Regions from separate parts of the Ensifer sp. D2-11 genome, predicted to be linked through region 2. Evidence: predicted binding sites of a transcription regulator. Region 2 holds the regulator's gene; the other holds the start of a gene.
The links. The regulator HrcA, encoded in region 2, represses chaperone genes, less so after heat shock. The targets are predictions, from matches to a motif close to GTTAGCACTCNCNNNNNGNGAGTGCTAAC.
Positions count from the first base shown of each region.

Region 1: a site for HrcA is predicted at 2,406-2,434, ahead of groES (co-chaperone GroES). Genes of this name have one in related genera too.

Region 1 is NZ_CP096434.1:638,075-643,382, forward strand. Features, by position in the region: gene ltrA (group II intron reverse transcriptase/maturase) at 570-1,829, shown strand; gene M1D34_RS20175 (usg protein) at 2,030-2,302, opposite strand; gene groES (co-chaperone GroES) at 2,583-2,897, shown strand; gene groL (chaperonin GroEL) at 2,944-4,572, shown strand; gene M1D34_RS20190 (DUF899 domain-containing protein) at 4,776-5,308, opposite strand, start outside.
Region 2 is NZ_CP096433.1:2,861,543-2,866,850, forward strand. Features, by position in the region: gene rpoN (RNA polymerase factor sigma-54) at 1-172, shown strand, start outside; gene hpf (ribosome hibernation-promoting factor, HPF/YfiA family) at 451-1,023, shown strand; gene ptsN (PTS IIA-like nitrogen regulatory protein PtsN) at 1,198-1,662, shown strand; gene grpE (nucleotide exchange factor GrpE) at 2,001-2,627, opposite strand; gene hrcA (heat-inducible transcriptional repressor HrcA) at 2,786-3,865, opposite strand; gene rph (ribonuclease PH) at 4,123-4,842, shown strand; gene M1D34_RS13745 (VOC family protein) at 5,080-5,308, shown strand, end outside.

The DNA of each region.
Region 1 (5,308 bases), on a different replicon from region 2:
ATTGGCCGGGGTGGTATCCGTCCGATGACTTGGAGGTGAAAGTCCTCTGCGAGCCCTGGTGACGGGAACCGCTAGCCGAACAGCAAGGGCGTCGTCGCGAGGCGGGGTCTGAAGGAAGCTGTAAGCAAAGTGCCGGCCTGACGAACAGGAAGCTCATAGGAGGCGGCTGCATCCGGGCGAGGGAGCGATCCAGTCCAAAGCCCAATGTCACCCGGAGGGTGTGGTCGTAGATGGGCCAGGTATATGGCACGAAGGTCACGCGCCTTACCTCGGGAGGCCTGTCGTCCTGCCGCCTGTTTCAGGTGTGCTACCGGCATCGAGAGATGTTGGGATGGGAGGGCAGGAGTCAGCAGAGGCCGTAGTAGCCGCAACCGAGCGGTGAAGGGCTGAACATGGAGTGCCGGACGGAGCAAGGTCTTTCGATGATGGCAACAGAAGCAGAAGATGGGGTTGAGAGGCCCCATGCCCACGCCGAGAACCGCGGCCGGAAGTCGCGAGGACAGGCATTGGGTGCATCAAACATCACGGCAGGGCCCCCACGCTCACGACCGGAGGCAGACGAGCGACTGATGGAGACGATCCTCAGCCGCGAGAACATGATGGCGGCCTTGCGCCGGGTGGTGGCGAACAAGGGCGCGCCGGGCATCGACAAGATGTCCGTCGAGCAGTTGAAGCCATATCTCCTTGAACACTGGCCGCGCATCAGGGAAGAACTGCTGGCGGACCGTTACAGGCCGGCGCCGGTGCGCGGGGTGGAAATCCCCAAAACCGGTGGCAAAGGGATGCGGCAATTGGGCATCCCGACGGCATTGGACCGGCTCATTCAGCAGGCGATGCATCAGGTGCTGATGCCGATCTTCGACCCGGACTTCTCCGCTTCTTCCTACGGCTTCCGGCCGGGGCGGAGCGCCCATGACGCGGTACTGGCCGCCCGGTCGCACGCGACCGACGGCCGCCGCTTTGTGGTCGATCTCGATCTGGAGAAGTTCTTCGACCGGGTGAACCACGACGTGCTGATGGCTCGCGTGGCGCGCAAGGTCACGGACAAGCGGGCGTTACGGCTGATCCGCCGCTACCTGCAGGCCGGGTTGATGACGGGCGGGATCGCGATGGCTCGCAGCGAGGGGACGCCGCAAGGCGGCCCGCTTTCGCCGCTGCTGTCGAATATCCTGCTCGACGATCTCGATAAGGAACTGGAGAGGCGCGGGCATGCCTTCTGCCGCTACGCCGACGATTGCAATGTCTATGTGCGATCGCAGCGTGCAGGCGAGCGGGTCATGGCTTCGCTCACCCGCTTCCTTGCCGAACGGCTGAAGCTCGCGGTCAACGGCGCCAAGAGTGCCGTCGACCGACCGTGGAGGCGCAACTTCCTTGGCTACACCATGACTGCCAACGAGAGGCCGCGTCTGCAGATTGCGGTCTCGAGCGTGAAGCGGTTCAAGGGTAAGCTAAAGCCGGTGTTGCGCGCCGGGCGCGGCCGCACCCTAGCCGCCACCGTCAAAGACCTCACCCCGATCCTGCGCGGCTGGATCGCCTACTTCCGGCTGAGCGAAGCGGAAAGGGTTGCCAGGGACCTGGACGGCTGGCTGCGGCGCAAACTGCGCTGCATCCTGTGGCGGCAATGGAAGCGACCGGCCACCCGGTTTATGCGGATGATGCAACACGGCCTGACGGAACAGCATGCGCGTGACGCGACCGGAAACGGCCGCGGCCCTTGGTGGAACTCCGGGGAACGCCACATGAACTATGCCATCCGTCGAGCCTTCTTCGACCAACTCGGACTGATCTCGCTCCAGAGGGAACTCCGACGCCTAAACCACGCTGCATGAACCGCCGTGTACGGAACCGTACGCACGGTGGTGTGGGAGGAGGGACGCCGCAAGGCTCCCTCCTACCCGATTCTGTGACAAGCACAGAGATGAGGGCGAGGAGAAGCGCCATCATCCATCTCGCAGCAGCCGTCATAGACTCCAGATGAATCTCGACGGCCTCAGAACGCGAGGGCGCAAGCGTCTTTTAACGCCGGAACTCAGTGAATGTTGAATTCGCCGTCCACCTGCCGCCACTCGTTCGGGCCGATCAGCCGTTTGTGGGTGAATCGCACGGAGTGGAGTGGCCCGTCGAGATTGGTCTGCCAGAAATCGAGGAACTTTCGCATCTGGGGAAATTCCGGTGCGAGGTCGTAATCCTGCCAGACATAGGTCTGCAGGACGGATTCGAAATCGGGAATGCGGTAGAGGATATGCGCGGTTGTGAGACCGTAACCGTTGAGCTGGCGCTCGAGATCCGATGAAAATCGCATGCTTCATCTCCGTTACATATCATTCGCCGGCTCCCGGCTGATCTTGCGGGGCGCCCCGGCATGACCTTAACGTCACAGCGAAATTCGGGTTCCTTTCCAGTCTGTTAGCAGCCGCGTCGAAGCGCTGCTAATTTTTTTGCCGGGGCCTCTTGAAATCTATTTTTAGCCCAACCAGATCATCCCGCGCGAAGTGCTCGAACGAGGCTTCGCACCCGTCCGGATTGGTCATCCGGTCCGGGATGGGGAACAAGATCATCAATGTTTGTCCATGGAGGAAAACATGGCGTTTCGACCGCTTCATGATCGTATTCTCGTCCGCCGCGTCGAGTCCGAAGAGAAGACCAAAGGCGGCATCATCATCCCCGACACTGCCAAGGAGAAGCCCCAGGAAGGCGAAGTCCTCGCTGTAGGTCCCGGCGCGCGCAGCGAACAGGGTCAGATCCAGCCGCTCGACGTCAAGGTGGGCGACCGCATCCTGTTCGGCAAGTGGTCCGGCACCGAGATCAAGATCGACGGCGAAGATCTGCTGATCATGAAGGAAAGCGATGTCATGGGAATCATCGAGGCGCAGGCCGCCGAGAAGATAGCCGCCTGATAATTCGAAGATACAGTCAACAAGCTGCCTATTAAGGAGTGAAGAAATGGCTGCGAAGGAAGTCAAATTCCAGACCGACGCACGCGAGCGCATGCTGCGTGGTGTCGACGTGCTGGCCAATGCCGTAAAGGTAACCCTCGGTCCGAAGGGCCGTAACGTCGTTATCGACAAGTCGTTCGGTGCGCCGCGGATCACCAAGGACGGTGTCTCCGTCGCCAAGGAGATCGAACTCGAGGACAAGTTCGAGAATATGGGCGCGCAGATGCTGCGCGAAGTCGCTTCCAAGACCAACGACCTTGCCGGGGACGGAACGACGACCGCTACGGTGCTCGCACAGGCAATCGTCCGGGAAGGTGCCAAGGCCGTCGCCTCGGGCATGAACCCGATGGACTTGAAGCGCGGCATCGATCTCGCAGTCGATGCGGTCGTGAAGGAATTGAAGAACAACGCCAGGAAGATCTCCAAAAATTCCGAGATCGCTCAGGTCGGCACCATTTCCGCCAATGGCGACACCGAGATCGGACGCTATCTCGCCGAGGCCATGGAGAAGGTCGGCAATGAAGGGGTGATCACGGTCGAGGAGGCCAAGACGGCCGAGACGGAACTCGAGGTCGTCGAGGGCATGCAGTTCGACCGCGGCTATCTCTCTCCCTATTTCATCACCAATCAGGACAAGATGCGCGTGGAACTGGAGGATCCCTATATCCTCATCCACGAAAAGAAGCTTTCGAACCTGCAGGCCATGCTGCCGGTGCTCGAAGCGGTCGTCCAGTCCGGCAAGCCGCTCCTCATCATCGCCGAGGATGTGGAAGGCGAGGCGCTCGCCACCCTCGTCGTCAACAAGTTGCGCGGCGGCCTCAAGGTTGCTGCCGTCAAGGCGCCCGGCTTCGGCGACCGCCGCAAGGCCATGCTGGAAGACATCGCCATCGTGACCGGCGGCACCGTCGTTTCGGAAGACCTCGGCATCAAGCTTGAAAGCGTCACGCTCGACATGCTGGGCCGGGCCAAGAAAGTCTCGATCGAGAAGGAGAACACCACCATCATCGACGGTGCGGGTTCGAAAGCCGAGATCGAGGGCCGTACCACGCAGATCCGCGCCCAGATCGAGGAAACGACCTCCGACTATGATCGCGAGAAGCTGCAGGAACGCCTTGCCAAGCTCGCCGGCGGCGTCGCAGTCATCCGCGTAGGTGGCTCTACCGAAGTCGAGGTGAAGGAAAAGAAGGACCGCGTCGACGACGCGTTGCATGCGACGCGGGCGGCAGTCGAGGAAGGGATACTGCCCGGCGGCGGCGTCGCGTTGTTGCGGGCGGTCAAGGCTCTCGACGGCCTTGAGACCGCCAACAACGATCAGCGCGTCGGGGTCGATCTCGTGCGCCGCGCTATCGAAGCTCCCGTCCGCCAGATTGCGGAAAACGCTGGAGCCGAGGGCTCTATCATCGTCGGCAAGCTGCGCGAGAAGACGGAGTTCTCCTATGGTTGGAATGCCCAGACCAACGAATATGGCGATCTCTATGCCATGGGCGTCATCGACCCGGCCAAGGTCGTCCGCACCGCGCTTCAGGACGCAGCTTCGGTTGCCGGTCTTCTCGTCACGACCGAAGCCATGATCGCCGAAAAGCCCAAGAAGGAAGCCTCACCGGCGCTTCCGGCCGGCGGCGGCATGGACTTTTAAGCGATCGACCGGGCCCGCCCTTGCCCTCGGGGGGCGGGCCTCCCTTCCAAGGGCAAGTTCCCTAAGTCTTTGCTAAGACTGCCATACCGCTCCAAGGTATCGGAAGTTTCCCTCATCCCTGTGCTCGTCACAGGGATGAGGGAATCAAACAAGCCGCCCCGGGTACCCCAAATCTGGTCGACCCGACCTAAAATCGCCCCTCGCTAGTCCTGATTTCGGAACGCCGCCTCTCCGGCGTCCGACACCTCGACCCACTTCTTGTCCGGCTCGGCGTCTTTGACGTAGCTGTCGTGCCAGTTCCACCATTTGTAGGTCGGGGTCTGCGGATAGCCTTCGGGCGAATCCTCCCAGACTTCCTGCCGGCCGAGCGGCGTGATGTCGAGGTAATTCCACGTGCTGCCCATCTGCTCGTCGCCGCGATTGTTGATGAAGTAGGTACGGAAAACGCGGTCGCCGTCGCGATAGAACACGTTCGTGCCGTGCCACTCGTCCACCCCGAAATCGGCGTCGAAGCTGTCCGTCACGGTAAACCAGGGGATCTGCCATCCCATGCGCGCCTTCAGCCGGGCGATGTCTGCCTGGGGTGCCCGCGAGACGAAGACGAGGGTTGTGTCACGGGCGTTCAGGTGGGCGAGGTGCGCAACCTGATCGGCCACCATGGAGCAGCCTCTGCAGGCGTGGTCGGGCCAGCCGAAAACGCCCGGTTCGAAAAAGGCGCGGTAGACGATCAGCTGAC
Region 2 (5,308 bases):
GGAAAGCGCCGATGCCGTGCTCTCGGACGACGACATCGTCGACGTCCTCAAGCAGGCCGGCGTCGATATCGCCAGACGCACCGTCGCAAAATATCGCGAGGCGATGAGCATCCCCTCCTCCGTCCAGCGCCGCCGCGAGAAGCGGGCGCTGGCCAAGGCCGCGGGATTCTGAGCGCTGCCGGCAGGCCGCAAGCGCGTAAGCCGGGTTGCGCTTTGGGCTCTGGCCGGCGGAACCGCCGGGGCCTGATGAACGTTTAATTCCACGACGCGCAATTGACTCTCCGCGGTACAGCGGATATGAGGCCGCCGCGCTTGCCTGAGATAGAACTCCGCGAGGCAGCGCGCGCTCACGATTTCGGTCGTTCAGGACTCCGGTCGCTGAAGTGCTTGGATGACGGGAGCGCTTGGAATAGACTGGGCACGCAATTCACGAACAAGAGAGGAAACTCCATGAGTGTGCGTGTATCCGGTAAACATATGGAAATCGGCGATTCGTTTCGCGTCCGCATCGGCGAGCAGATCGAGCAGGCCGTAACCAAATATTTCGACGGAGGATATTCGAGCCAGGTCACTGTGGAAAAGTCAGGGTCGCGATTCAGCGCCGACTGCAAGCTTCATCTCGATACGGGCGTGGTATTGCAGGCAAACGGCCAGGCGAACGAACCACAGTCAGCCTTCGACGCGGCTTCGGAGCGCATCGAGAAGCGGCTCCGGCGCTACAAACGCAAGCTCAAGGACCATCACAACGGCAACGGGCAGAATTCCACCGAGGTGGCCTATCGAGTGATGGACTCGGTGCCCTTCGAGGACGAGGAAGTTCCCGACGATTATGCACCGACGATCGTTGCCGAAACTACGAAACAGTTGAGAACAATGTCCGTCGCCAACGCGGTTATGGCCTTGGACATGACGGATGAACCGGTGCTGATGTTCCGCAGCCCCGGCAAGGATGACCTGAACATCGTCTATCGGCGCAACGATGGGAATATTGGCTGGATCGACGCCGCCAATATCAAGGCATGAGTGGGGATGGGGGAAGCCAGCCGGACTGGCGTCCCCCGTCTTTCCGATCAGCGGGACGGCGGAAAAGCTCGACTTTTCTGTGCATTCGAACCGCCAAGACAAAGATGGGTAGAGCCATCACGGCGCATTTGTGATGAGATTGCCAGGCTCTAACCGGCGAACGAGGATAAAAGAATGGCATTGGCAGGCTTGCTGCATCAAAATGCGATCATCCCGGCCATGAGGGCCAACTCGAAGAAGCAACTCCTTCAGGAATTGGCGGCAAAAGCATCGAAGCTCACCGGTCTGCCGGAGCGGGAGATTTTCGACGTCATCCTGCAGCGAGAACGACTCGGCTCGACCGGTGTGGGCAACGGCATCGCCATCCCGCACGGCAAGCTCAGCAATCTTCCGTCGATCGTCGGCATCTTTGCGCGGCTCGATGCGCCGGTCGATTTCGAGGCATTGGACGACCAGCCGGTCGACCTCGTCTTTCTGCTGCTTGCACCGGAAGGTGCCGGCGCCGACCACCTGAAGGCGCTCTCGCGCATCGCGCGCGTGCTGCGCGACCATGACATGGTGTCGCGTATCCGAGCGAGCGACTCGGCAAGCGCGATCTACACGCTGCTTAGCGACGACACGACCTCGCACGCTGCCTGAATATCTTCTGAATGCCGCCTACCGGAGCCGGTTGGAAGAGCATGCGGCAATTCGAACAACGCCGAAGGGCCGCGCACCTTGCAGAGTGCGCAGCCCTTCGCAAATCGCATTCATGCGCCGTCAGATCACGATGTTTTTAGGTCGGGTCGACCTACTGCATGTTTCCTTTAATCGTATCCGATTAAAGGACAAAAACATGCAGCAGATCAAAGTGCTACAGCGACCTTTGCGCGTCTGATAAGACGCCCGGCGCTGTAAAAACATCAACGTGATCGATTCCAAGAAGTTGAGACGCGGGATGCGGGCGGAAAACCGCACACACCTTTCCTCATCCCGCTCTAAGCAGCAGGCGTCTCGCTTTCAGAGGTGGCTGCTTTCGGGCCGCCCTTGGCAACGCCGACCATCGCCGGGCGCAGGACGCGCTCGCCGATCGTGTATCCCGCCTGGACCACCTGGACGACCGTGTTGTTCGGAACCTCGGTGTTCGGGACCTCGAACATGGCCTGGTGGAAATTCGGATCGAACTTCTGGCCGGTGGGGTCCAGCTGCTTCACGCCGTGACGCTCGAGCGCCGCAAGCATCGACCGCTCGGTCATTTCCACGCCCTCGATGAGTGCTTTCAGGCCGGCATCGCCCGCCTCCCTGGCGTCGGCCGGAATCGCATCCAGCGCGCGGCGCAGGTTGTCGGAGACCGCCAGCATGTCGCGCGCGAAGCCCGCGACGGAATAGGACTTCGCGTCCTTGACATCACGTTCGGTGCGCCGGCGCAGATTGTCCATCTCCGCAGCAAGGCGAAGATATTTGTCGCGCAGTTCCGCACTCTCGGCCCTGGCAAGCTCAAGCGGATCCGGCGCGGTCGTGGAAGCATCCGCCTCCGGCTTTTCCGCGGCTTGCGGCTCAGCGGCTGTTTCGAATTCTTCAGGCGCCGCGGCCTCGGGTCCGTTCTTGTTCGTTTCGTCGGTCATGACGTTCTCCGAATTTCTGTCTTTTGCTGTGTTCGGCATCATCAAACCAGCGGAAGTCGCTTTGCTTGAACGTACTGTTGCCTGGATTTGAAGCCCGATATCGATGTTTGGGCCCGAAAAATCAAGGGTCGATTGCTTCATCGATCAAAAGGATTCGCTCAGCGCGACAGCCGCGACATGAGCTGGGCGGTGTAATCGACCATGGGAACGATGCGGGAATAGTTGAGCCGGGTCGGCCCGATGACACCGACCGCGCCGACGATGCGGTCGTCGCTGTCGCGGTAGGGAGCGACGATCAGCGAGGATCCGGAGAGCGAAAACAGCTTGTTTTCGGAACCGATGAAGATGCGCACGCCCGGGCCGCTCTCGGCGAGGTTGAGGATCTCGATCAGGCTGTCCTTCTTTTCGAGGTCATCGAAGAGCATACGCAGCCGCTCGATGTCGTCCGTCCCTTCCAATCCTTCGAGCAGATTGGCGCGGCCCCTGACGATCAGCCGCGCCGGCTGGCCGTCGCCCTCGCTTCCGGACCAGATCGCCAGCCCACGCTCGACCAGGTCCTGCGAGAGCGCGTCGAGCTCGCCGCGCACCGTCTCCTTGACCTTTTCCAGTTGCGTCCGCAATTCGGGAATCGTCTGACCGGCAAGGTGAGCGTTGACGAAGTTCGCCGCTTCGGTGAGCTGGGCGCTGGTGATCCCGGCGGGCAGCTCGATGATGCGGTTCTCCACCTGATCGTGCTCGCCGACGAGCACCGCCAGCGCCTTGGTCGGCGCCAGCCGGATAAACTCGACATGCTTGAGGACGGGATCGCTCTTGGTGGTGATTACGAGACCTGCGCCGCGCGACATGCCGGACAGCATCTGGCTCGCCTCGGTAAGAAGGTTTTCGACCGACCTGTCCCGATTTCCCGGGTGAACCTGCCTTTCGATCGAGGCGCGTTCCTCCGGCGAGAGATTGCCCACCTGCATGAAGGCGTCCACGAAGAAGCGCAGGCCCAGCTGCGTCGGAAGCCGGCCGGCGCTGACATGGGGGGAATAGATCAGGCCCAGATCCTCGAGGTCGCTCATCACGTTGCGCACCGAGGCCGGCGACAGCGACACCGGCAACAGCCGCGAGAGATTGCGCGAGCCCAGCGGCTCCCCGCTTTCCAGATAGCTCTCGACAATGCGGCGGAAGATCTCGCCGGAGCGCTCGTCCAGCGCCGATGCGATCCCCTTCGTTCCAGGGTTGCGCAGTACCATGTCACTCCGTGATCAGTATTCTGTGTCCGGAAAGAATATAGTGATCCGCGCGGGGAATGGCAAAAGGGAAAAATCACTGCGAAGCTTCGACATCAAGCGGTTCCCTTTGCCTACGCCATGATCTAGAAGGCTCACGAAAGCGCCGCGCGTCTTCAGACGCGCAAAGGCCGCTGGAGCACTTTGAATTCTGCATGTTCTTGTCCTTGAACCGAACAGGACCCAAGGAAGCATGCAGTCGGGATCGACAGGAGTTGACGATGCGGCCATCCGGTAGAAAAACCGACCAAATGCGCAAGGTCTCGTTCGAGCGCAGTTTCTCCAAGCATGCGGAAGGATCCTGCCTGGTACGCTTCGGCGACACGCATGTTCTGTGCACCGCGAGCCTGGAGGAAAAAGTTCCGGCCTGGCTGCGCAACGGCGGCAAAGGCTGGATCACCGCGGAATATGGGATGCTGCCGCGCGCGACCGGCGAGCGCATGAGGCGCGAGGCGGCGACCGGCAAGCAGAGCGGCCGCACGCAGGAGATTCAGCGGCTGATCGGGCGGTCGCTCAGAGCCGTCGTCGATCTTCCGGCGCTCGGCGAACGTCAGATCTCGATCGACTGCGACGTGATTCAGGCCGACGGCGGCACGCGAACCGCGTCGATCACCGGCGCCTGGATCGCCCTCCACGACTGTTTGAAGTGGATGGAAGCTCGCAACATGGTCAAGCTGGAGAAGGTCTTGAAAGATCATGTGGCCGCCATTTCCTGCGGCATCTTCGCCAGTCAGCCGGTCATCGACCTCGATTATCTGGAAGACTCGGCTGCGGAGACGGATGCCAATTTCGTGATGACGGGCAGCGGCGGCCTGGTCGAGATCCAGGGAACGGCGGAAGGCAAGCCCTTCAGCGAAGAAGAATTCGCAAGCCTGATGCTGCTCGCCAAGAACGGCATTGCCGAACTCGTCGAAATGCAGAAGCAGGCGATAGCAGGCTAGATCACGATGTTTTTAGGTCGGATCGACCTAAAAACATGAACGTGATCGGAACCAAGAAGTTCAGAAGCGGGATGCGGGCGGAAAAGCGCGCGCACTTTTCCTCGTCCCGCTCTAGACCGCTCTCTGCTTCACTGAAGCAGTGAGATGATCTAACGCTTCGACAATACGCACTTCCGGACGGAACGCCGTCACGGCTTTTCCGGAAGTGCTCTGGATCACTTGAGAGGAACAGGTCCGGTGCCGACATTCGAAGGCATTCTGGAGACCGCGCTTTACGCGGACGATCTCGACCAGGCCGAGGCCTTCTACGGAACGGTCCTCGGCCTTGAAACGATCACCCGCGCCGGCAGCCGCCATGTCTTCTTCCGTTGCGGCGATGGCGTGCTCCTGATCTTCAACCCCGCGGAGACGGTGAAGCCGCCTGCACCGGGCGCACTTCCCGTGCCTCCGCACGGGACGAAGGGCA